3 regions of the Solibacillus sp. FSL K6-1554 genome follow, and region 1 is predicted to be linked to each of the others. Evidence: riboswitches for the same ligand, from Rfam matches in the RefSeq annotation. Region 1 holds a riboswitch; each other region holds the start of a gene.
The links. A riboswitch is a leader RNA that binds a small molecule or an ion and turns the genes downstream of it on or off. The one in region 1 is predicted to bind cobalamin.

Region 1 (7,584 bases):
TCGGCTGTTTCGGATTATGCCGATTGCGAAAGATACGATCTATAATAGTATCAATGATGGAGCCATCGTACTGGATGAATCATACCGTCTCATCGAGTTCAATCAAGCATCAAAAGCGATGTTGCCGAATTTGAACAAATCGATGTTCGGCAATAACTTTGTGAAGTTTTGGAAGGAGCAGACTGGGGAGGCTCTGCCATTCAAATTAGTTACCGATGGAATCGCCACCCAAGAGATAAAGTTATGTTCTGAAGGGATGGAACGGATTTATCAAGTCAGGATTACTTCATTAGATCAAGCGAGAAATAGAAAAGGGTTGTTGTTAGTTTTTACGGATATTACCGAGATCAAAAGGCTGCAGGAAAAATTGGAGCAGCAGGCATATAATGATGAGCTGACTAAGATTTATAACCGGCGCGCATTTATACAGCAATGTGAACAGGATTTTGAGGCAGCTAGAGAAACAGGTTTGCCATTTACGGTTCTCTTGATGGATATCGATTATTTTAAACGAGTGAATGATACGTATGGGCATCATGTTGGGGACCAACTGCTCGTACATGTCGTGAAGGTTTGCCAAACACAATTGCAGGAAGGGCATTTCTTTGCTCGTTATGGCGGGGAAGAATTCGTCATTGCACTGAAGGGATATAAAGAAGCTGAGGGTATAACAATAGCCGACCGACTTCGGGGTGCCGTTGAGAAGGCGCCACTCATGACGGAAGCGGGTAATCTTTCGGCTAGGTTAAGTATCGGTGTTGCTGAAGTGAAAGACTGGACAGAAGAGACACTGTATCAGCTATTGCATAAAGCAGATACCGCTTTATATGCGGCGAAGGAAGAAGGACGCAACCGTGTGAAAGTGTATATGGGAAGTAAGGGAGTAATTAAATAAAGTAGCTTGAACCACCGGCATGGAGAAGTTCATGCCGGTTTTTTATATTGGTGGGAGGTGTGCTGGGAGCTTAGGGGCCTGAATCCATACTATCTGGACTTAGGAGAATATGTTAGCATAGTAAAATAATAACTATATGTTGGGTGGGAGGCGGGTTGGATATGGTCCATGGTCATTCAATGCTGATTACTATAAGAATGTGCTTAATCCTTGTTCAAATCATGTGTGCAAGTTTCTTAATTAAAAATATACAGCTTATTATGAACCCGCCGTCAATCGATGCTAAATGGTTAGCGGGGATTTCCTTTGTCCTATTTTTGTTTTTATTCATCGTAAATTTAATATCGATTTTAAAGGTTGGGAAAATGAAAGAATCAAAATCAACTATCTAAAAGAGAGGGATTGGCATGGTAGGATGGATCTTGAGCGGGTTACTATCGCTATTTTTGATTGTGAAATTTTATAAAAACAGAGAGATTTTTAAACAGCTATCAAAAAAAGAATGGTTACAGGGTGGTGGCGGATTTTTAGGTGCATGGGCTGTAGCGATACTCATCATTATTGGTGGTTCCAATTTTACAGATGCAATCCAGATTGTTTGGTTATCTAAGGTTTTTGAAGTTGTATTAATTTTGATTGGATTGGGTTTAGCAGGATATATTCTGCATAAAACATTGCCTGAAAAGCTAAAAGAACTTTACTCGTGATAGGAGCAAAGAAACGGAGGTAGTGCAAATGGATGAAATAATCGGATATGCAGTAGTTTTTATCATTATTGCAGGTCTATTTTATGCTTTAGTCAAACAAATTAAAGAAACAAGGAGCAGCGAACACATTGCGGGCAGTGCGCTGTTTCGTAAACAAATGGCAAGAAAAAATATAGTGATGACAGTTGCATTATTTGGAATTCTCGTGTTTTACACATTAAATATTGTGAGCGGTTTAAATTTCACTTCAACTAGATTAAACAGTTTCACTGGCCTCGGAACTTGGATTAGTTTTTTTGTTTACTTTTATGCAAGGTTAATAATGAAACCAAAGCAGGTTGATCATATTAGGAAATTATATCATTAAGCTTTTAAGAAGTAGGAGAGTGCTGCGATGAGAAAACGCTTTTCCAATTTAGATCAAATTGATTGTCTCGGGACATTTAAAGATGTGCTGAAATGGCAGCGATCAAAGCAAAAGAAAGTCGTCGATTACAAAGTACCGCAGTGTGAAGAAAAGCAGATTGCGTTTCTAAAAAGTAACCGTATGGAGCAGTCTGTTACGTGGATTGGCCACTCAACCTTTTTAATCCAAAAAGAAGGGCTCAATATTTTAACAGACCCGGTTTGGGCATATTGGATGGGTGTGGCGAAACGGTTAACCGAGCCGGGATTACGGTTAGATGAGCTGCCGGAAATTGATATCGTACTTATATCGCACGCGCATTATGATCACCTGAACATACCGACGCTAAAAAAGCTGAAAAAACGAAATCCCAATCTCCTATTTATCATTCCAGAAGGGCTCGGTTATTTAATGAAGCGTCACAAGCTGCACCATTTTATCGAACTTTCATGGTACGAAAAGCATGAGGCAGGTCCTCTTGAAATTCATTTCGTTCCCGCTCAGCATTGGACGAGACGCATGCTTTGGGATACGAATACATCGCATTGGGGCGGATTTGTACTGCAAACGGCGTCAGATGCGCAAAGCATTTATTACGCCGGAGACAGCGGGTATTTTCGGGGCTTCAAAGATATTGGCGAACGCTTCAACATACATACAGCGCTAATGCCAATCGGTGCATATGAGCCGGAATGGTTTATGTATGCCTCCCACGTGACACCGGAAGAAGCAATCCAGGCGTTTTGTGATGTAGGGGCGCAAGTGTTTATCCCAATGCATTACGGAGCGTATATGCTGGCAGATGAGACGCCAAAGGAAGCGATTGACCGATTGTATTTTCATTGGCAGCAGGCGAATTTAGAAAATGAACAATTAAAATCGTTAGCGATCGGGGAGACCTTTCGAATGTAATTGGTGGTTTGTTAAATGCTTTGAAAGATTATCATCAGCGCAGAACAGCAGAATTCAAATTTGTGATTTTCATATTTGAAAAAAGGATTATTGCCGTGTTTTGTATGTTGAGGCAGGCAAAACGAAATTGAAAAGGTAGAAATGGCCCTCAATGAAAAGATTGATCCAGCATTTCCAGAAGGAGATGGCACGACAAAATTCACCCTCTAAACTATCTTTACTTGTTAAAGTTAAAAAACCTTGCCTTAACAAAATAATTAAGGCAAGGTTTTTATGGAATCTCTTATTTCTTATGACACTTTTTATTTACTAATAATATAAAACATTTACTTTATTACACTTGATACATTTTTCATGATATTGATTTCCTTTAAAATGATGATCACAATTTTGCTGGATTTCTTTTAAACTTTTCTCCAAAACAGCAAGGTAAGTTTTGAGCTGATTAATTTCCTCTTCAATTTTTCCAACCTTCATCCTAATGACCCCCTAAGAAAGTTACTGATATATGTTACCACCAGATTGCTTAAACTGTTCAGCTTTTTCCTTCATACCTATTTCAATAGCTTCCTTCGTATCAAGTTCTTTTTCTTTTGCAAAATTACGAATATCTTGAGAGATTCTCATACTGCAAAATTTAGGTCCACACATAGAACAGAAATGTGCTGTTTTTGCACCTTCAGCAGGTAAAGTTTCATCATGATATTCGATTGCACGTTCAGGATCTAAAGATAAATTAAACTGATCTCTCCAACGGAATTCAAAACGAGCTTTTGATAAGGCATCATCTCTTTTATGTGCTCCTGGATGCCCTTTTGCCAAATCAGCAGCATGTGCAGCAATTTTATAAGTGACAACCCCTACACGAACATCATCTCTATTCGGTAAACCTAAATGTTCTTTTGGCGTTACATAACAAAGCATCGCTGTCCCATACCAACCAATCATTGCAGCTCCAATAGCAGATGTAATGTGATCATAGCCAGGAGCTATATCAGTTGTAAGAGGGCCTAAAGTATAGAAAGGAGCTTCCTTACAAACTTCCAATTGTTTGTCCATGTTTTCTTTTATAAGGTGCATTGGCACGTGTCCCGGTCCTTCAACCATAACCTGTACATCATGCTCCCAAGCAATTTTTGTTAGTTCTCCAAGAGTTTCTAATTCCGCAAATTGAGCTTCATCATTGGCATCAGCAATGGAACCAGGACGTAAGCCATCTCCTAATGAGAATGAAACATCATAAGTTTTCATGATTTCACAGATTTCTTCAAAGTGAGTATATAAAAAATTTTCTTTATGGTGGTGAAGACACCATTGTGCCATAATAGATCCACCTCGGGATACAATACCTGTTAAACGTTTTGCTGTTAACGGAACATATCGTAAAAGAACACCAGCATGAATGGTGAAGTAATCCACCCCTTGTTCTGCTTGTTCAATCAATGTATCACGGTAAACTTCCCATGTTAGGTCTTCAGCAACACCATTTACTTTTTCTAGTGCTTGATAAATAGGTACGGTACCGACAGGAACAGCCGAATTTCGAATAATCCATTCCCGTGTTGTGTGAATGTTTTTACCTGTTGATAGGTCCATAATATTATCAGCACCCCAACGTGTTGCCCATGTCATTTTTTCAACCTCTTCTTCGATGGAAGATGAAACAGCAGAATTGCCAATATTCGCATTAATTTTTACATGAAAGTTACGACCTATTATCATAGGCTCTGATTCTGGATGGTTGATATTAGAAGGAATAATCGCGCGACCCTTTGCAATTTCATCCCGTACGAATTCAGGTTTCATATTTTCTCTTATTGCGATAAATTCCATTTCAGGCGTGATAATGCCTTTTCTTGCATAATGAAGTTGTGTAATATTTTTCCCTTTTTTGGCCCGTAACGGTTTCCGCTTTAAACCAGGAAACACGTTATGATTAGCACGAGGATCGTTTTCATCTTTATAACCATTATCCTCAGGCTTGATTTCACGACCATCATATTCCTCCACATCGCCACGTTCTTGAATCCATGTACTGCGAAGGGCAGGGAGACCTTTTGTAATATCGACAGAATAATCAGGGTCTGTATAAGGTCCGCTCGTGTCATACACTCGTACTGGAGGATTATCCTCTTCTCCAAACGTACCAGTAGTCGGGCTTAACTCGATTTCACGCATTGGAACCTTAATGTCAGGTCTAGAGCCTGTTACATATACTTTTTTGCTACCTGAAAAATTAGACATGATGGAAATACTTTGTTCGTTTAATGAAGATGGTGACATTGACATAATAAATCTCTCCTTTTTTTGAATATAAGGACAAGAGATAGAACACAACAGTGGTGAGCTAAAAAGCTATGAAGTACATAAAAAAGCCGGTGTCCAATAAATGGTCGGACCCGGCTAATATGTATACAGAAGTAGTATTACTATAATACGATGCTAACTTCCCCACGCTGGTATGATCCAGATCAGGTCCCAAGAGTTAAGAAACTTCAACGTGTTTCTTTCTCAGCCCAACTTATTGGACACCCCTAGTTATTTCTATTCAATTTGATTTTAGTATACATGAAACTTCATTGAGATAAAAGTGAAAATTTAAAAAAATTATTTGCAGTTAGATGAATTACCAAACATTGATATCGTACTCATTTCGCTTGCAAATTACAATCATCTGCATGTCCCTACGTTAAAAGACTAAAGAAACAAAACCCGAACGTATTATTATTTCAGATGAGTCAACATTTTAAAACGGGGTCAGAATTCGTTGTATACGGTGGATTCATCGCTCAATGATTCTGAATCAGAGAACTTATTAATTCCTGCTTATTTAAAACCCACCCTTGACGAAAAAAGTCGTTCGTCGTAAAGTAATGATAAATTCATCAAGCATTAGGTGCCCTTTAAGGGAGAATAGGGAATAAAGTGAAAAGCTTTAGCGTAATCCCAACACTGTATAGAGGAGTTTCATAGCAAAACCCACTGGATTTACATCTGGGAAGGGGCTATGAAATTGTGAATCTGAGCCAGGAGACCTGCCTAATACGCTTACTGTTATAGACACTGGATATGTCTGTAGTTTATTTGTTATCGAATAAACTACAGGCTTTTTTATTGTCAAAAATACATTTAGATAGGGGAAACGAAATATGCAATTATTACAGCAAACAATTGATCAAATTCAAGGAATCGACCGACAAATGGAAGAAAAAGCACGTACGTACATAGACTCTTTAGCCAAACCACCACAAAGCCTAGGGAAGCTCGAATCACTAGCTCTGCAAATCGCCACAATTACGGGTGACCTTGCGCCTAAAATCGATAATAAAGCGGTGATCGTCATGGCTGCGGATCACGGGGTGTATGAGGAGGGCGTAACGCCAAATCCGCAAAGTACAACGGTTTTCCAAACATTATCATTTCCGAAAGGGACGACAGGGATGTGTACGATTGCGAAAATTTCGAATGCACAAGTCATTCCGGTAGATATCGGTGTAAAAGAAGATTTACCTCAAGATGCTGGGGTAATCATTAAAAAGGTCAAATACGGGACAGACAATATGGCGAAAGGTCCAGCAATGACCCGAGAAGAAGCGATTCAAGCGATTGAAGTAGGAATTGAAGTCGCAACAGAAGCGATCCAAAACGGTATCAATCTAATTGGTACCGGGGAAATGGGTATCGGGAATACGACACCGAGTGCTGCAGTGCTTTCAGTGCTTCACGGCTGTGATCCGCTGGCAGTAACGGGCTTTGGAGCCGGTGTCGGAGCTGGCGGCATCGAATATAAAGCCGAAGTCATTCGAAAAGCGATTGCCTTGAACGAGCCGAACGCCGAAGATCCGATTGATGTTGTAGCAAAAGTAGGCGGACTGGAAATTTGCGGGATGGCCGGAATCTTCCTTGCAGCTGCAGCGAATCGTGTACCGGTCGTTGTTGACGGGTATATTTCAACGGTTTCCGCATTAATCGCCTCTAAGTTAAATCCGAATGTGAAAGCATATTTGATTCCGTCACATTTATCGGAAGAGCCGGGTGCAAAAATTGCAGCTGAGCTTCTAGAATTAGAGCCAATGCTGCATATGAATATGAGACTTGGAGAAGGATCAGGTGCTGCACTAGCGTTCCCGATTCTAGATGCAGCATGTTCCATGATTACAAATATGGTGACATTGGAGGAAGCGGCCGCGCTTTTAGTAGCCAAGTAGAAAAAGAAATTAAATTAATAAAATAAAATGTCGTAAAAAGGCTACATTAAAAGTAATAGTAACTTTTAATGTAGCCTTTTTTTATGAATTCGATATTCCATAGAAATAAATGGCGTTTTTCAGTCTATTCCATTTGTTTTACCAGTAAAATACCAAATAAGCGGAACTATGTTGTTTATTGAGTAAGTGAAGAAATCATAAAGAAAAGCCCTATCCAATCCGCTGAAAATGTTATGTGCGACCAAAACATTCGGGGAATGAATAGAACTTGATTTAATTTTACAGAAAATTCAGTGAAATAAAAGCGATTGTCCTGTCAATTGTATCCCCTCCGCAATATCCTATATTAACCAAATGTAAAAACATATTTGAAATGTTAATAATAGCTAAAAAAGTGCTTTTTGGATGGAACTTGGAATAAAGTAACCGGTAAATAGGGTAAGGAGAAGTAAGACC
Region 2 (7,584 bases), 2.6 Mb from region 1:
ACAAACTGCGTCGTGGATTTGATAAACTGATCAATATTTGGGGTGCTGACCACCACGGCTATATTCCACGTATGAAAGCGGCAATCGAAGCACTTGGCTATGACCGCGGCACATTGGAAGTAGATATTATCCAAATGGTTCAGCTGTACAAAAACGGTGAGAAATTCAAAATGAGTAAGCGTACAGGTAATGCTGTAACGATGCGTGAGTTAGTAGAAGAAGTAGGCTTGGATGCTGTACGTTATTTCTTCGTTAAAACGGCAGGGGATTCACATATGGACTTCGATTTAGACTTAGCGGTATCACAATCGAACGAAAACCCAGTATATTATGCACAGTATGCACATGCGCGTATTTCATCGATTTTACGTGCAGCTAACGAGCAAGGTTTCGAAGCTTCATTGGAAAACCTGAACTTGCTAGTAGCAGAAAAAGAAGAAGATGTACTGAAAAAAGTCGGCGCATTCCCGCAAATTGTGGCAGATGCAGCAAAACACCGCACACCACACCGTATCGCAAACTATATTCAAGACTTGGCAGCTGCATTCCATAGCTTCTACAATGCAGAAAAAGTATTGAACCAGGATAACAAAGAGCTGACAGAAGCTCGTTTAGCATTAATCACAGCAGTAAAAACAACATTGGCGAATGCACTGAAACTAATCGGCGTAAGCGCACCTGAAAAAATGTAATTCAACTATTTAAAGCACTCTATTTTCTGTATACGAAAATAGGGTGTTTTTTCTTTGAGGATTGTGAGATTTCTACTGTAAGCGTGATTCGTTTTACGTTTCGAGAGCAACAGTTCTCCTTTTGAGGTGCTATCTTCCACATTAAGTTGAATCAGTTCTCCTTTTTCCGTAATTTGTTCCAATTCCGCCAGCAAACCTTCCAATTACAAAACAGGGAAACGCATCTAGTGTAATCCCTATAAAGGAACTGGGGATATCTATTGACTTGTAATTTCCCGAAACGTACTATTAAATTTGACTTCTATATACAGGACAATAAATATGAGGTGGTGCTTTCCATGAGCAAGGAATTATTTATTCAAACCGACGAGCAGCAACAATGGCTGAAAAAGTTAGAAACAATATCAGAGAGCGTGAAAGTAAATGCTCAGCAAACAGATGAACAAGCAACATTTCCATTTGAAAATTTCCGGAAGCTGCGTGAAATCGGCTATACAAAAATAACGCTGCCAAAGGAATATGGCGGGGATGGCTTCACAGTCTATGATGCGCTATTACTGCAGGAAACATTGGCGAGCTATTGCGGAAGCACCGGGCTGGCTGTTTCGTGGACAATTCAAAATGTAGGCGAGATTTTCGAAAATCGTTACTGGGATGAACAAAAGCTCGACTGGTTTGGTAAACAGGTTGCAAATGGCGCGACAGTCAATCGTGCGGTAAGCGAGTTTGCAATGGGAAGTCCAGTACGTGGCGGACGTCCGGGAACTTCAGCAAAAAGTGATGGGGATTATTATGTAATTAATGGACGTAAAAACTATACGAGCGGTGCACCGGACCTCGACTATTTTTTAGTTTCGGCATGGATTGAAGATGAGGGACAGCTAGGATTTTTCCTCGTTCCGAAAACGGCTGAAGGGGTATCGGTCGAAAATACATGGGATGTTGCATCAATGCGTGGTACGGGAAGCGATGATTTAGTGCTCGATAATGTACGAGTTGATAAAACAAACTTAGTGGAATTACCGAGTTATTCAACCGGATTTAAACTGAACGGCTGGTTGCTGCTTATCCCGGCAACCTATTTAGGCATTGCCCAGGCTGCACGCGATTACGCAGTTAATTTTGCGAATAGCCATTCCCCGAACAGTATTCAAGGAACGATTGCCCAGCTGCCAAATGTACAAACACTGATTGGCGAAATGGATTTGGCGTTGACGAGAGCACGCTTTACGATTTACGGAGTTGCGGGACTATATAATGACCCGATTAAAAAGGCGATACTAGTCAATGAAATCAATATTGCGAAACATGTAGTGACAAATACAGCAATCGAAGTTGTCGATAAAGCGATGCGTCTTGTTGGGGCAAAAAGCCTGCAAAGATCAAATCCGCTTCAACGCTATTACCGTGATGTCCGTGCAGGTCTGCACAATCCGCCAATGGATGACATTACGATTAAACGTTTAGCAGAAACGGCAATTGAAAAAGCTTAAAAGCAAAGGGGTAAGCAGTTCTTTTATTCGTAATTTCAGCGAAATAAGAAGAATTATCTGAAACTTTGGCGATTGAGCACACATTTTTCTGAATATCAGCTATAATAGAGCTATTAATTTTATATGGACGATAAAGGTTCTTGCTCACTGATAGAGTAAGGAGTAAAAGGGAAATCGGTGCAATTCCGATGCGGTCCCGCCACTGTAAATGCTAGTTGAGAGCAGTATGCCACTGAAAAACTTTCGGGAAGGCGCTTATCAACGTTATGCATAAGCCAGGAGACCTGCCTTTATAATGCCCTAAAATAAACCTACGAGGATAGGATGTGGCGGATAAATTCTTTTTCCATTGAATTTTATTTGCATACGTAAAGCTTCCTTCATTTTTAGTAGGAAGCTTTTTATTTTTGTAGAAAATTATACAACGAAATTTTGGAGGTTATTATTTTGAAAAAATGGCAACTGCTATCTTCCGCAGCATTACTTACATTAACATTGGCGGCATGCAACTCGGAAAAAGCAACAGATGAACAATCAGCAAAAGACAATACAGAAGTAACTGAAGCAGCACAATTCCCGGTAACTATAAAAGATGCCTTGGACAAAGAAATCACGCTTGAAAAAGCACCAGAGCGCATTATTACATTGGCTCCATCCAATACGGAAATTTTATTCGGACTAGGGTTAAACGATGAAATTATTGCTGTGAACGACAATGATACATATCCTGAAGAAGCATTATCTAAAGAATCAGTTGGCGGCATGGAATTTAATCTAGAACAAATAATTAGCCTGCAGCCCGACTTAGTTGTTGCACATGAATCGGGATTGTACAGCTTCAATGAACAGGCGATTGCTCAGCTTGAATCAGTAGGAATTCCTGTATTTGTTGTAAAAGATGCGAAAACATTTGAAGAAACATATGACACAATCGAACAAATTGGCAATTTGACGAATAAAGAAAAAGAAGCAGAAGAAATGATCATCTCCATTAAAGAGGGGATTGAAGAAATTGAAGTGAAAGTAGCCGACCTGGAAGAGAAGTCCGTATTTGTTGTTGTTGGGACAAATCCGCAACTATATGTTGCTGGACAGGAGACGTTCATTAGTGAAATGCTTGATGTATTAAATGTAGAAAATGCCGTTCCGGAACTCGGGTGGCCGCAGTACAGCTCGGAGCAATTTGTAAAGAGCAATCCGGATATCATTTTAGTAACATATGAAAACGACTTGGCAGCAATCGAGGAAAATGATGCATATGCAGAAATGGATGCTGTGAAAAACGCCAATGTGAAATTAGTCGATAGCGATACGACAAGTCGACAAGGTCCGCGTATTGTAGAAGGTATTGAATCAATTGGGGAAGCAATTTATCCAGAGGTATTCAATGAATAAAAAATATTCAATCGCCTATGTACTATCGATTGGATTGCTTTTAAGCAGTATATGGATTGGCATTTCGTTCGGGTCAGTTAATATTCCGTTTTCGACATTGTGGGATAAAACAACAGATCCGGTTGCATACAGTATTTTGTGGAAAATCCGAATGCCACGCGTCATTTTAGCCGCATTAATCGGGGCTTCTTTAGCAATTGCGGGGGCAGCATTCCAAGGGTTGCTTAAAAACCCTTTGGCAGATCCATACACATTAGGTATTTCATCAGGGGCCTCGGTAGGTGCGGTAATGACAATCTTTTTAGGCATTTCCATACCGGTGCTCGGTGTATTCACTTTGCCGGTATTCAGTATGGCTGGAGCTGCATGTACGATGATCATCGTCCTGACATTTGCCAGACTTGTTGACCGCTCGATGAAAATGGAGACGCTGATTTTGACGGGAATTATTTTCAGCTCGTTTTTAGGGTCCTGTATTTCCTTAATGGTCGCACTTACTGGTGAACAGCTACGAGAAATCATCGGCTGGCTTCTAGGAAGTGTATCGATGCGAGGGTGGCCATATGTCCGGATGGTTCTGCCATTTATGGTGCTTGGTACAGCAATTATTTGGCTGACTCGCCGTGAATTGAATGCGATGATTTATGGAGAAGAGCGTGCCCAGTATTTAGGGGTAAATGTTAAGCGCAGCAAGTATATGATATTGGCGGGTGGTTCCATTCTAACAGGAGCGGCTGTTGCTGCATCCGGGACAATTGGATTTGTCGGATTAGTAGTACCGCATATGATTCGCCTGCTAATCGGAGCAGACCATCGACATTTATTGACATTGTCGTTTTTGAACGGTGCAAGCCTGCTCGTCATTTGTGACTTAGTATCACGTACAATTATTTCCCCTATTGAACTGCCGATTGGTGTTATTACTTCCTTTATTGGAGCACCTGTCTTTGCCTATATTTTCTTCAAGCAACGTAGAAAGGTTGTTGCATAATGTTAAAAGTAAATAATCTATCCGGCGGTTACGGTGGGAAAACGGTTGTGAAAAATATGACGTTTCACGTGGAAAAAGGAAGAATTCTCGGGATTCTTGGTCCAAACGGCAGCGGAAAATCGACATTACTGAAGATGATCAGTGGTGTGCTGAAATGTGAAACAGGCGAAATTATTATTGAAGAGAAACCGCTTAAAAGCTATGATAACAAGCAATTAGCGAAAAAGATGGCCGTACTCCCCCAATTAAATGCAAGCGCATTTACAAACAGTGTATATGATGCGGTTTCGTTAGGACGCTACCCTCATCAGAGCGGTTTTTTTTCATCTTGGACGGAAGAAGATGAAACGACGGTACAGCGGGCGATGGAAAGCACAGGTGTTTCGCAATATAAAAATCAATACTTGGAGTTTTTATCCGGCGGCGAGCAGCAAAGGGTATTTATTGCACAGGCACTTGCACAAAATTCGGAGCTGCTTCTATTGGATGAACCGACAAACCATTTGGATATCGCGCATCAAAAGCAGATTTTGGATATGATTCGGATGCAAGTTGAGGTGCATGGGCTGACAGTTGTCTCGATTTTCCATGATATTAACTTGGCATCGCTTTATTGTGATGAGCTGCTGCTATTGGAAAATGGTGAAGTACGGGCGTTTGGCGAACCGCATGAAGTCGTGCTGCAAGAGCAGATTGCCGATGTGTATCAGGCTCGAATTGCGACATATCCCCATCCGGAACTGCCAAAACCGCAAATTACGATGCTGCCAACGAATGAAATGGAAAGAAAAGCTGCGGCAATCCATATCAACAAGTTTCAAATAACTAAAGACTATATTGAATATCAGGCACAGGCACCGCTAAAAGTAATTTCATCAGCTGTTCATAATGCCGGCATAGGCTGGTATGACACATTACTCAACCGTTCCATTGCTCCTGAATACGATATTTATAATGTGAAAGAGGAAACGGAGCATTTTTTGAAAGAGCGCAAGTTTTCTCCAACAAATACGGTCGTCATGCTGACAGCCGTGGAAACAAGCTGCGCGTCAATTCGTCACTTTTCGAAAAATAATGCAGATATCCTTGTCATGGTAACAGCAGGGGTAGGCAACAGTGTTGACGTTACGAAAACATATTTGCGCGAAGAAGAGCCACATATCGGTACGATTAATACATGGGTAATCATTAATGGTAAGCTGACAGATGAAGCATTTATTCAGGCGATGATTACGGCAACAGAAGCCAAAACGAAAGCATTGGCAGATCAGCAAATAAAAGATGCAGTAACAAATACGATAGCAACAAGCACCGCAACGGACAGTTTATTAATTGCCGCTACCCAACAAGGTGAAGAAATGCCGTATGCCGGACCTATTACAGAAATCGGCAAACTGATCGGCCGGGCCGTTTTTGAAGTGACGATCGAGGCGATTAAGAAATATAAACAGCATTATAATAAATGAAAAACCTTAAAGGAAAAAGCGTACGCATGGAAAAAGAGTGTCGATATACTTAAAGGAAATTTTCAAAAATTCTAGAATACTTAATCGAAAGGGTGATGATGGATGAAATTATATACAAAGCAAGGCGATACAGGAAAGACGAGCATTATTGGAGGACGTGTTGATAAAGACCATCTGCGTGTTGAAGCATACGGGACAATTGATGAGCTGAATTCATTTATCGGTAAAGCTGTCAGTGAATTGGAGCAAGAAAAGTTCAAGGATTTGATTGACGACTTAACAGCGATTCAACATGAATTGTTTGATGGAGGCGGGGACTTGGCAAATGTAATGAAAGAACGCCATTACAAACTTACCGAAGAACCAATCACTGTTTTGGAAAACCGTATCGATGCACTTTCCGAAGAAGCTCCACCATTAAAACGTTTCATTTTACCAGGGGGAGCACCTGCAGCAGCTACTCTGCATATCGCTCGAACAGTTGCCCGCCGTGCGGAACGCGAAACTGTATCTTTAATGAAAGAAATTGAAGATGTTTCACCAGTTGTACAAAAATATTTAAACCGATTATCGGATTATTTATTTGCTGCAGCACGTGTTGTAAACTATCGATTATCGATTCAGGATGTCGAATATATTCGTAGTGGCGACGTATTTAAATAAACGAAAAATGCTAGTTAAGACGGTAAAATCGTCTAACTAGCATTTTTTATATTTTGATTTAATTTTCAGAATAAATGACGAAATCTGTTGACTGAATGCTCATTCATTATTACAATGGGTTTATAGTTTAATATGGAAAAATAGTTTATCGGGGTGTATGAGATAAACAAAGGGGTTTAAGCTTCGTATTCTAGGGGGGAAAAGGATGAATACATTTTTAATCATTAACTGGATTGCATTTTTTGCCGTGTTACTTTATGCGCTGGGGTTATTCGCATATTTGCTGAAAACACGTTATGACTACATTCAGCTTGGTCGCAAAGAAGAATTCAATCACAAATTTTCTGAACGTATGTCGGATATTGTCGAGAAAGTATTCGGCCAGTCAAAACTATTAAAAGATAAAAAGATGGGTCTTGTACACGTTCTGTTTTTCTATGGATTTTTAATGGTTCAGTTCGGAGCAATCGATTTAATCTGGAAAGGTCTGGCGCCAGGTTCACATTTACCGCTCCGCGGCCTGTATCCGGTATTTACATTTACACAGGAGTTAGTTGTACTAACAATTTTAATCGCAGTTGCGGTTGCATTTTACCGTCGTTATATGGAAAAGCTTGCGCGTTTAAAGCAAGGTTTTAAAAATGGCTTAGTGTATATGTTTTTAGCAATCCTGATGTTTGCTACATTATTTGGCAACGGCTTTTATTTAATATGGCAGGAACATAGTTTAACAGGTTCTGAACCAGTAGCATCTGCAATTGCCTGGGTATTCCAGTGGATGAATCCGACGATTGCTGCTGTCTTGTTCTTCGTTATGTGGTGGGCACACTTGTTGGCGTTATTAGCATTCCTTGTTTATATCCCGCAAGGTAAGCACTTCCACT
Region 3 (7,584 bases), 2.0 Mb from region 1:
CTTCATTGCAAAGCTTCTGGTATAGCCTACCGCAAGTGTCTCTTAATTGCCGTGCTTCTTTTTCAAGCGGGACAACACCGCGGCTCGTATCTGTACAAATACAGATCAGTTCTGCCTGTTCAGCAATTTGCATAATCTGTCCGAAAATTTGCTGTGCCACCTTTTCTTCGGATTCATGAAGATACGGTAAAATCATCTGTTCAAAATTGCTTATTATGTAACGCTCGTTTTCTTTTATTTCTTCCGGTTGTGGTAAGTATCCTTCATAAATAATCAGTTCTTTTTCCGGTAACTGCGCGATCACTTTTTCTGCATATTTTCGTTTACCGTTATGTGCGCCTCCGAGTATAACGTACATCTCGCACCTCCTATGAGTTCCTCTATCGTATTCCAGCCAAGTGTGTAAATCGTTCGATGATTGGCCACTGTTTGCTGAAAGGATTGCGCTTTCCCCCCGTAAACGGCAAGTAATAAACGAATCACTCCTCCGTGTACGATCAGCGTATATTCTTTCTTTTCATTTACAATTTCACGAAAGCCTTTCAATACACGCTGCTTGAACTGGAAAAAGGTTTCCCCGTTTGGGATCGGATGATTAGTCGGGTCATCAATCCAAGCCCGGTATATTCCTTTATGCTGCAATTGTTCATATGTACACATTTCAAAGTCCCCAAAATGCAGCTCACGCAAATTTCGGGTAGCGATAAATTCGGCATTCGGAAAATAACATTGTGAAGTTTCACGGCATCTCCGTAAATCGCTCCCATAAACGATACCTGGCTGTAGATCGATCTTGGCTTCCACTTTTTTCAGGATCGGTTCATCTGTCCAGCCAATATATTTCCGTTCTGTATTTGCTTTCGTTTTTTCGTGCCTGATTAAATGCACAGTAATATCGTGAGCCATAGGACAACCTCCAATCCTTCACCGAGCGCACCGAGCAAATCGCCTGTAACACCGCCGAAATGTTTCCTTGACCAATTCCGGTAAAAAACAACGGCTACCAGCATCACGACAACTAAAATAAATAAGCTGAATGCACCAATGTAAAACCAGCTTACAAATGCTAGAATACTTTGAAAAACGATTAAAAAAACAAGCTTATTTCGAATGACAATCCCTTTAAAATAAGCAGCGAGTCCCTTTTCTTTTGCCGGCTGCATCGTTACAAAATAGAGCAGCATCCCCATTCGCGCTATAAAAGGAATAAAGATTAAATAGGGCACAATCGCCAATTGCCCATACGTCAACATTTCATAAATAACGCCGATTTTTAATACAAGTAAACCAAAAACACTAAGTACCCCAAATGCGCCTGTTCGCGGATCATCTAATATCTCCAGCCGTTTCTCCTTTTCTCCATAGGAAAAGAACGCATCGCTCATATCGATCCAGCCGTCTAAATGCAGTCCACCTGTCAGAACGATTAATCCGATCACAATCAAAATCGCCAACAGCAACTCTGTAACCTCACTATAGCGAGATAGTATAAATACACCACTACTAATGATGGACCCGATAAGTAAACCGACAATCGGTAAAAATCCATACATCCATGTAACAGACTTGGCATTCATATCCAGCTGTTTTTTTATCGGCACTGCCGAAAAAAATTGCCAAGCTAACAAAAAACCGCTCAAACTATTTTTCAACTTGGTTCCTCCTTACTTCCAACGCTGTACAAGCTGAAATTGTACTTCATATGCTTCATCACTATTTTGGACAATCCATTGATGAAGCTCACCTAATAATTTGCGATACAAATTTACCTCATCATACTGTGATGGCAGTTCATCCAGCACTTCATTTGATACAACTATTATTGTAGCACCTTGCTTCCGCCATGTTAGCAATTGCTTTTGCAGTGATTCGATACAATTATCGATGTACTCGCTATTTTCATTTTTTTGTTCATATGTATACAGTACATTCGAAAGCCATGTTGTCACACATTCAAAAAGCACAACATCATTATTTGAAAGCTGCTCGATCGTAACAGGAATCTGTGCTTGCATTTCCACTGTGTTCCAATGGGCGTTCTGATTTTCGCGGTCTTGCTGATGGCGGATAATTCGTTTTTCCATTTCCTCATCAAAGGATACACCTGTCGCGACATAGTAGAGCGTCTTTTCTTCACCTAACTGCCTAGCAAATTTTTCTGCAAAAGCACTTTTGCCGCTGCGCACACCACCGGTTATAAAAATCAATCGTATCCCCCCTTATATTTATCAATTACGCCGAGGCGTAATTGCGTCCGTATTCGGCTTTGCGCTGAAGCGCAAAGAATTCATCGCCGAAGTCGTGACATCCGCCGGAAGCCAATTAATTTCATTCAGCGATATCCGCTGAATGAAGTTAATTGAAAAAGACATGCCTAAACTTAGGCATGTCCTTCTATTCTATACTTATTTAAATAGTTCCGGGTATACTGATTGTGCCATAATTTCAACGGCTTCACCAATACGCGGTCCAGGACGGGACATAATATCTCCATCGACCAGATAAACTGCCTTTTCTGAAACTGCCTGTATTTTATCCCAACCTGTGCGTCCTAGAATCTCGTCAACTGCATTTTCCATATAGGTTGCCGGTGTAATAATAATTTCAGGATTACGAGTAATGACATCTTCTTCCGTCACACTAATCCAGCTCGTCTGATCAGCAAAAATATTTTCAACATTGGCGTGATCCATTATTTCCTGCTGGAACGTACTGCTGCCGGTAGTCCAAAGATCCGGAGCTGGCGAAACTTCATAATATGCTTTTTTCTTCGTATCAATTGTCGCTGTTTTTTCTTGTACTGTTTTGATTTGTGCTTTAATGTCGGCTACAATTTCTTCGCCTTTTTCTTTTACATCCATTACTTCGGACAGTTGGATAATATCCGTATAAACATCATCAAATGTCGCAGCCGAAGCAATTACAAATACTTTCAAACCTGCATCTTCCAATTGGGCAATTTGTGCTTCCTCCCCAATTGTATAGGCAACTACGACATCCGGATCCAATTCCAGAATTCGCTCTGCATCGATGACAGTAGAAGTCGACACACGTTCAATTTTTTGTGCGGCTTCCGGATATGTATCATATTCTGTTGCCCCGATAATTTGTTCACCGACACCCAGCTCAAACAAAATTTCTGTATTGCTAGGCTGCAGGGAAATAATCGTTTCCGGTACTTCATCGAATGTTACTTCAACACCACGATCATCAACAACTGTATACGGTACACCTTCACTTTTCGAACCGGCCTGCTCTTCTTTTTTCACATCATTTTCAGACTTTTCATCATTTGATCCGCATGCTGCTAATAAGAATGTTGCCGCTAAAGCAACGATCCATTTGTTCTTAAATTTCATTTGTTGTAACCCCTTTTTTCTTTTTCGTCGGATAAGATTTTGAGATAAATGGAATTTCCTCTTGTTGATGCTGCTGATTCATATAGACCGCCATGACAAAAAACACATTGGCAAGCAGCCCGAGAAAATCAAACAAAATTTCATCCACTTCTCTTTCCTCGCTCACTTTATGTAATGCCCTGTAAGACTTTTTCGCCTCACTGCGGCAAATATGCAGTCTTGCTGCACTTTCGATTCCTTGTGGCAGTACAAACTGCTGAATCGCTTCTCCAACTTCACTTACATAAAAATCGTATCGATCGCTTAGCCATTGCAAATCCTCAAATGTAATGGCTAATTTACCTCTTACCGAACCATTGACATGATAAGCTAACGGTTGGATTCTCCTCAAATCTTCCAAAACGAGCTGACCGGAAGCATCATCAACTAACGTCGGAAAGACTGTACCGATTCGCGTTGTTAAAGAATCGGTGCGGATTTCATAGTCGACGCAGCATGATTTTTCCCTCATAAACGGATAACAGGAAAAACGGATATCCTTTTTCATAAAATTCTCCTCACTTCAAGTAGTGCCTCACGAAATTACGAGTGTACGAAAAAAAGCCACCCAAGAAAATGGATGGCTTCAAAAATCAAAAAAGAGTGCTGCAAAAGGATGCTCATTCGATCAGTGACTGCCGTACATTCTCTTTAATTCCGAAGAGGGATGTTACGATAAGAAAAAGATTGGTCTCCTGGCTCTGCGTTTCACTTTACTCATAAGTACCTTCCCGCTATATTAGCAGTGGTCTCACACTTATTTTCATCAACGCTTACAGTTACGGAAATAGCTTCGGATTTACACCGAATTCCCATTTATGCATAATGCATCTTTTTCCTGCAAATTTATTCAATTTGTCTTAATCACTTTAGCATATTAACAGAAATATGCAATGGAAATTTACAAACAATCCGGACATTTGCCATAAATCTCAAATTTGTGTGCTTCTACAGCATAACCCGGCAGCTTTTCACCGAGCATTTCCATCGGGCAAACAGACAGTTCCTTTACATTCCCGCAATCACGGCAAATAAAATGGTGGTGATGATGATCCGACTCACAATGCATACGGAAGTTACGCTCACCGTTTAATTCTGTTTCTTCTAGAATATCAAGCTCCACGAAAGTAGCGAGGTTACGGTAAATTGTATCGAAACTCATCCCAGGGAAATCTTTTTTCAATACTGATAACAAATCACGGGCAGTCAAATATTTGTCTGTAGCTGCAAACATACCCAAAATCAACTCTCGTTTATCCGTCTTTTTATAGCCATTATCCTTTAATATTTCCCACGCGCGCGCTGCATTCACAGTATCTCTTCCCCTTCCGATTTAATTGTGAATTTCAAAACAAGCTTTTTGATTAAAATTACTAATAGCAAGATCAAAATAGATGTGACAACAATTGTTCCACCCGGTGCCAAGTTCAGGTAAAATGCAGAAATGAGTCCGATTACTACTGCCAGCTCTCCAAATACAATCGCTAAAATAATCGCCTCTTTAAAACCGCGAGCTAAACGCATCGCTGCAGCTACCGGCAATGTCATTAAGCTTGAAACAAGCAAAATCCCGACAATACGCATACTTGCTGCGATAACGAGTGCGACAACGATCATGAACAATAAATGAATCCATTTCGCAGGTAAACCGCTCGCTTTCGCATATTCCTCATCGAATGACAATACGAAAAGCTCTTTAAAAAATAAAACTAAAAATAATACAACTACGACTGCAATTGCCAGCACAACATATAGATCCTGACGTGATACAGCCGATACAGAGCCAAATAAATAGCTCATTAAATCGGTATTAAATCCGCTTGCAAGTGATATTAAAATGGCACTCACACCGATTCCGCCCGACATAATAATTGGTATCGCAAGTTCTTCATAATGTTTATATAGTCGGCGTAATCGTTCAATTAAGATCGAACCACTTACAGATGCGATAATCCCTAAATAAATCGGGTTCAGCAAAGCCAGCGCTGCAAACGATTGGCTCAAGTACAGGCTCCCGGCAATCCCCGCCAGTGTTACATGCGACAGTGCATCCGCAATTAGCGATAAACGTCTTACTACGATAAATACACCAAGCAATGGTGCAATTACTCCAATAACAAGCCCTGAGAAAAAGGCATTTTGCAAAAATTCATAGTTTAATATTGCTTCTATCATAACGGCCTGCTCCTCTTAGTGAATCTTTCGAACAGAGTGGCCGTTCCAGCTAGCAATCTGTTCTTCCGAAATCGTATCAAAATCATTTTTGTACCCGTGGAAATGAATCGACTGATTTAAGCACGCTACATGACTGACACGATCCGAAACCGTGTCCACATCATGTGTAACTAAAATCATCGTCATATTGTGATGCTTATTTAAATGTGCGAGCATATCATAGAATGCCTGCACATTTTCTCGGTCAATTCCGACTGTCGGTTCATCCAAAATAAGAAGCTTCGGATCGGATACTAAAGCACGTGCAATGAACACACGCTGCTGCTGCCCGCCGGAAAGCTGTCCAATATTCCGTTTTAGAAATTTATCCATGCCGACATCTTTTAAAGCACTTTTCACTAAAATATCCGCATCTTTTGGATAGCGTTTAAACAGCCCTACCTTTTGCGATAAACCACTCTTCACGACTTCTTCGACCGTTGCAGGAAACCCCGAGTTAAAGGCATTGGATTTTTGAGAAACATAGCCAATCCATTCGCGGTGTTTAAAATGGCTTGCTTGTTCGCCAAATAATTTAATTTCCCCTGACATAGGCTTTAACAGTCCTAAAATCAATTTCAAAAGTGTCGATTTACCGGAGCCGTTTTGCCCAATTAATGCTAAAAAATCGCCTTCATTGACACGTAGTGAAATATTTTTCAATGCTTGTGTGTATTCATATTGAAAGGAAACATCCTTCAATTCTATCAATGGTTTTTTCATTTCGTTCGCTTCTTTCTAATTCAAAATCATTACGATTTACATCAAGTTAGTATAATGCAGTTTTTTGTTTATGTAAAGGGATTAAGGTTGAACTTCAATCAGTGGGGATTTTTTTCATCCCCCACTGAAAGTTAGTTTAACCAATCGGGCTTTTACGGGTAGTTGACCTCCCACCTATCCTTTTCGATCTGATTAGGTTTAGAGGCGGGAGTCTTGGCTCTGCCGCTACGCTTTCGAGGCAGATAAATTATTACCCGTTAATGCGGGATAAACTTGAAAGGATGAAGATAATTCAAATGCTACAATGGCTTGATAACTTAAAAGGAATGAATGACAGGCAACTGCAGGATTTCGCCAAACAGCAGGGACTTGAATTGAGCATAGAAGAAGTTCAGAAGCTGCAAAAAATTCTGAAGCATGCCAATATCAGCTGGGCTCTTACCGGCGTTCCAAAAGAAGTTTTAAAAAAAATTCAGAAGCTGCTTGGGGATAGACGTTATAAAAAATTAATGAAGTTAGTCGGTTTGTAATTTAGACGGTTTTTCAGAACACATTTTTTTGTAATGCTACCTGCTCCGTAAATTACTTTCCAATCTTTTAAAAACAAAAATCAGCCGCAACACGGCTGATTTTTTTGTCTTATTATTTTCCGATTAATTTAAATGCCTTATCCAGCATTCTTACCTACACATACATCGAGTGCCAGTTCAATGGCCGCTGTTAAATCACGCATTGACCAGCCCGGAATCCGGCCGTGCTCGATCGCCAGCTCGAATGATGCAGGTATATGAATAAATCCTGCAGCTCGGATTGCTTCATTCTTTGCAGCGTAGTACAAACCTTCATACATTATATTATTACATAAATATGTTCCGGCAGAATTGGATATTGCTGTCGGATAACCTGCAGAATTTAAACGGTTGACAATTTTACGTATCGGCAATGTCGACAAATACGCAACATCCCCATCTCCTTTGATCGGTGCATCCTCAAATGCATTCCCTGCATTGTCCTTTTCCCCATCTTTTACATTCAATGCAACACGTTCCGGAGAAATTTTCGTAATGCCCGCCGCTAAGCCTAATGAAACAATAATCGTCGGCTTCACTTCTTCGACCAGTGCCAAAAACTGTTCCGGTGCTTTTGCAAAATCGACAGACAATACATGGCCAACAATTTCATACTGACCGATTGATTTTCCGTTCAGTGCCTGTACCACTTCCATTGTAGGGTTGATCGGATTTGATAA

Region 2: it holds a riboswitch for cobalamin, as region 1 does, so the genes downstream of both, MHB58_RS02865 (ABC transporter substrate-binding protein) here and cobT (nicotinate-nucleotide--dimethylbenzimidazole phosphoribosyltransferase) in region 1, are expected to answer to the same signal.
Region 3: it holds a riboswitch for cobalamin, as region 1 does, so the genes downstream of both, MHB58_RS05980 (hypothetical protein) here and cobT (nicotinate-nucleotide--dimethylbenzimidazole phosphoribosyltransferase) in region 1, are expected to answer to the same signal.

What each region holds. Positions count from the first base shown of each region.
Region 1 is NZ_JBBOSS010000001.1:3,205,794-3,213,377, reverse strand. Features, by position in the region: gene MHB58_RS16015 (histidine kinase N-terminal 7TM domain-containing diguanylate cyclase) at 1-895, shown strand, start outside; gene MHB58_RS16010 (hypothetical protein) at 1,057-1,287, shown strand; gene MHB58_RS16005 (hypothetical protein) at 1,303-1,602, shown strand; gene MHB58_RS16000 (4-aminobutyrate aminotransferase) at 1,631-1,969, shown strand; gene MHB58_RS15995 (MBL fold metallo-hydrolase) at 1,997-2,920, shown strand; gene MHB58_RS15990 (hypothetical protein) at 3,230-3,397, opposite strand; gene thiC (phosphomethylpyrimidine synthase ThiC) at 3,419-5,203, opposite strand; TPP riboswitch at 5,352-5,466, opposite strand; cobalamin riboswitch at 5,800-5,977, shown strand; gene cobT (nicotinate-nucleotide--dimethylbenzimidazole phosphoribosyltransferase) at 6,070-7,128, shown strand.
Region 2 is NZ_JBBOSS010000001.1:566,619-574,202, forward strand. Features, by position in the region: gene argS (arginine--tRNA ligase) at 1-692, shown strand, start outside; gene MHB58_RS02860 (acyl-CoA dehydrogenase family protein) at 1,031-2,185, shown strand; cobalamin riboswitch at 2,303-2,491, shown strand; gene MHB58_RS02865 (ABC transporter substrate-binding protein) at 2,633-3,580, shown strand; gene MHB58_RS02870 (FecCD family ABC transporter permease) at 3,573-4,571, shown strand; gene MHB58_RS02875 (adenosylcobinamide amidohydrolase) at 4,571-6,037, shown strand; gene MHB58_RS02880 (cob(I)yrinic acid a,c-diamide adenosyltransferase) at 6,140-6,700, shown strand; gene MHB58_RS02885 (heterodisulfide reductase-related iron-sulfur binding cluster) at 6,906-7,584, shown strand, end outside.
Region 3 is NZ_JBBOSS010000001.1:1,250,927-1,258,510, reverse strand. Features, by position in the region: gene MHB58_RS06005 (bifunctional adenosylcobinamide kinase/adenosylcobinamide-phosphate guanylyltransferase) at 1-358, opposite strand, end outside; gene MHB58_RS06000 (histidine phosphatase family protein) at 301-906, opposite strand; gene cobS (adenosylcobinamide-GDP ribazoletransferase) at 879-1,652, opposite strand; gene MHB58_RS05990 (bifunctional adenosylcobinamide kinase/adenosylcobinamide-phosphate guanylyltransferase) at 1,665-2,207, opposite strand; gene MHB58_RS05985 (ABC transporter substrate-binding protein) at 2,406-3,359, opposite strand; gene MHB58_RS05980 (hypothetical protein) at 3,349-3,906, opposite strand; cobalamin riboswitch at 4,067-4,248, opposite strand; gene MHB58_RS05975 (Fur family transcriptional regulator) at 4,300-4,710, opposite strand; gene MHB58_RS05970 (metal ABC transporter permease) at 4,707-5,573, opposite strand; gene MHB58_RS05965 (metal ABC transporter ATP-binding protein) at 5,589-6,335, opposite strand; gene MHB58_RS05960 (hypothetical protein) at 6,632-6,865, shown strand; gene MHB58_RS05955 (pyroglutamyl-peptidase I) at 7,003-7,584, opposite strand, start outside.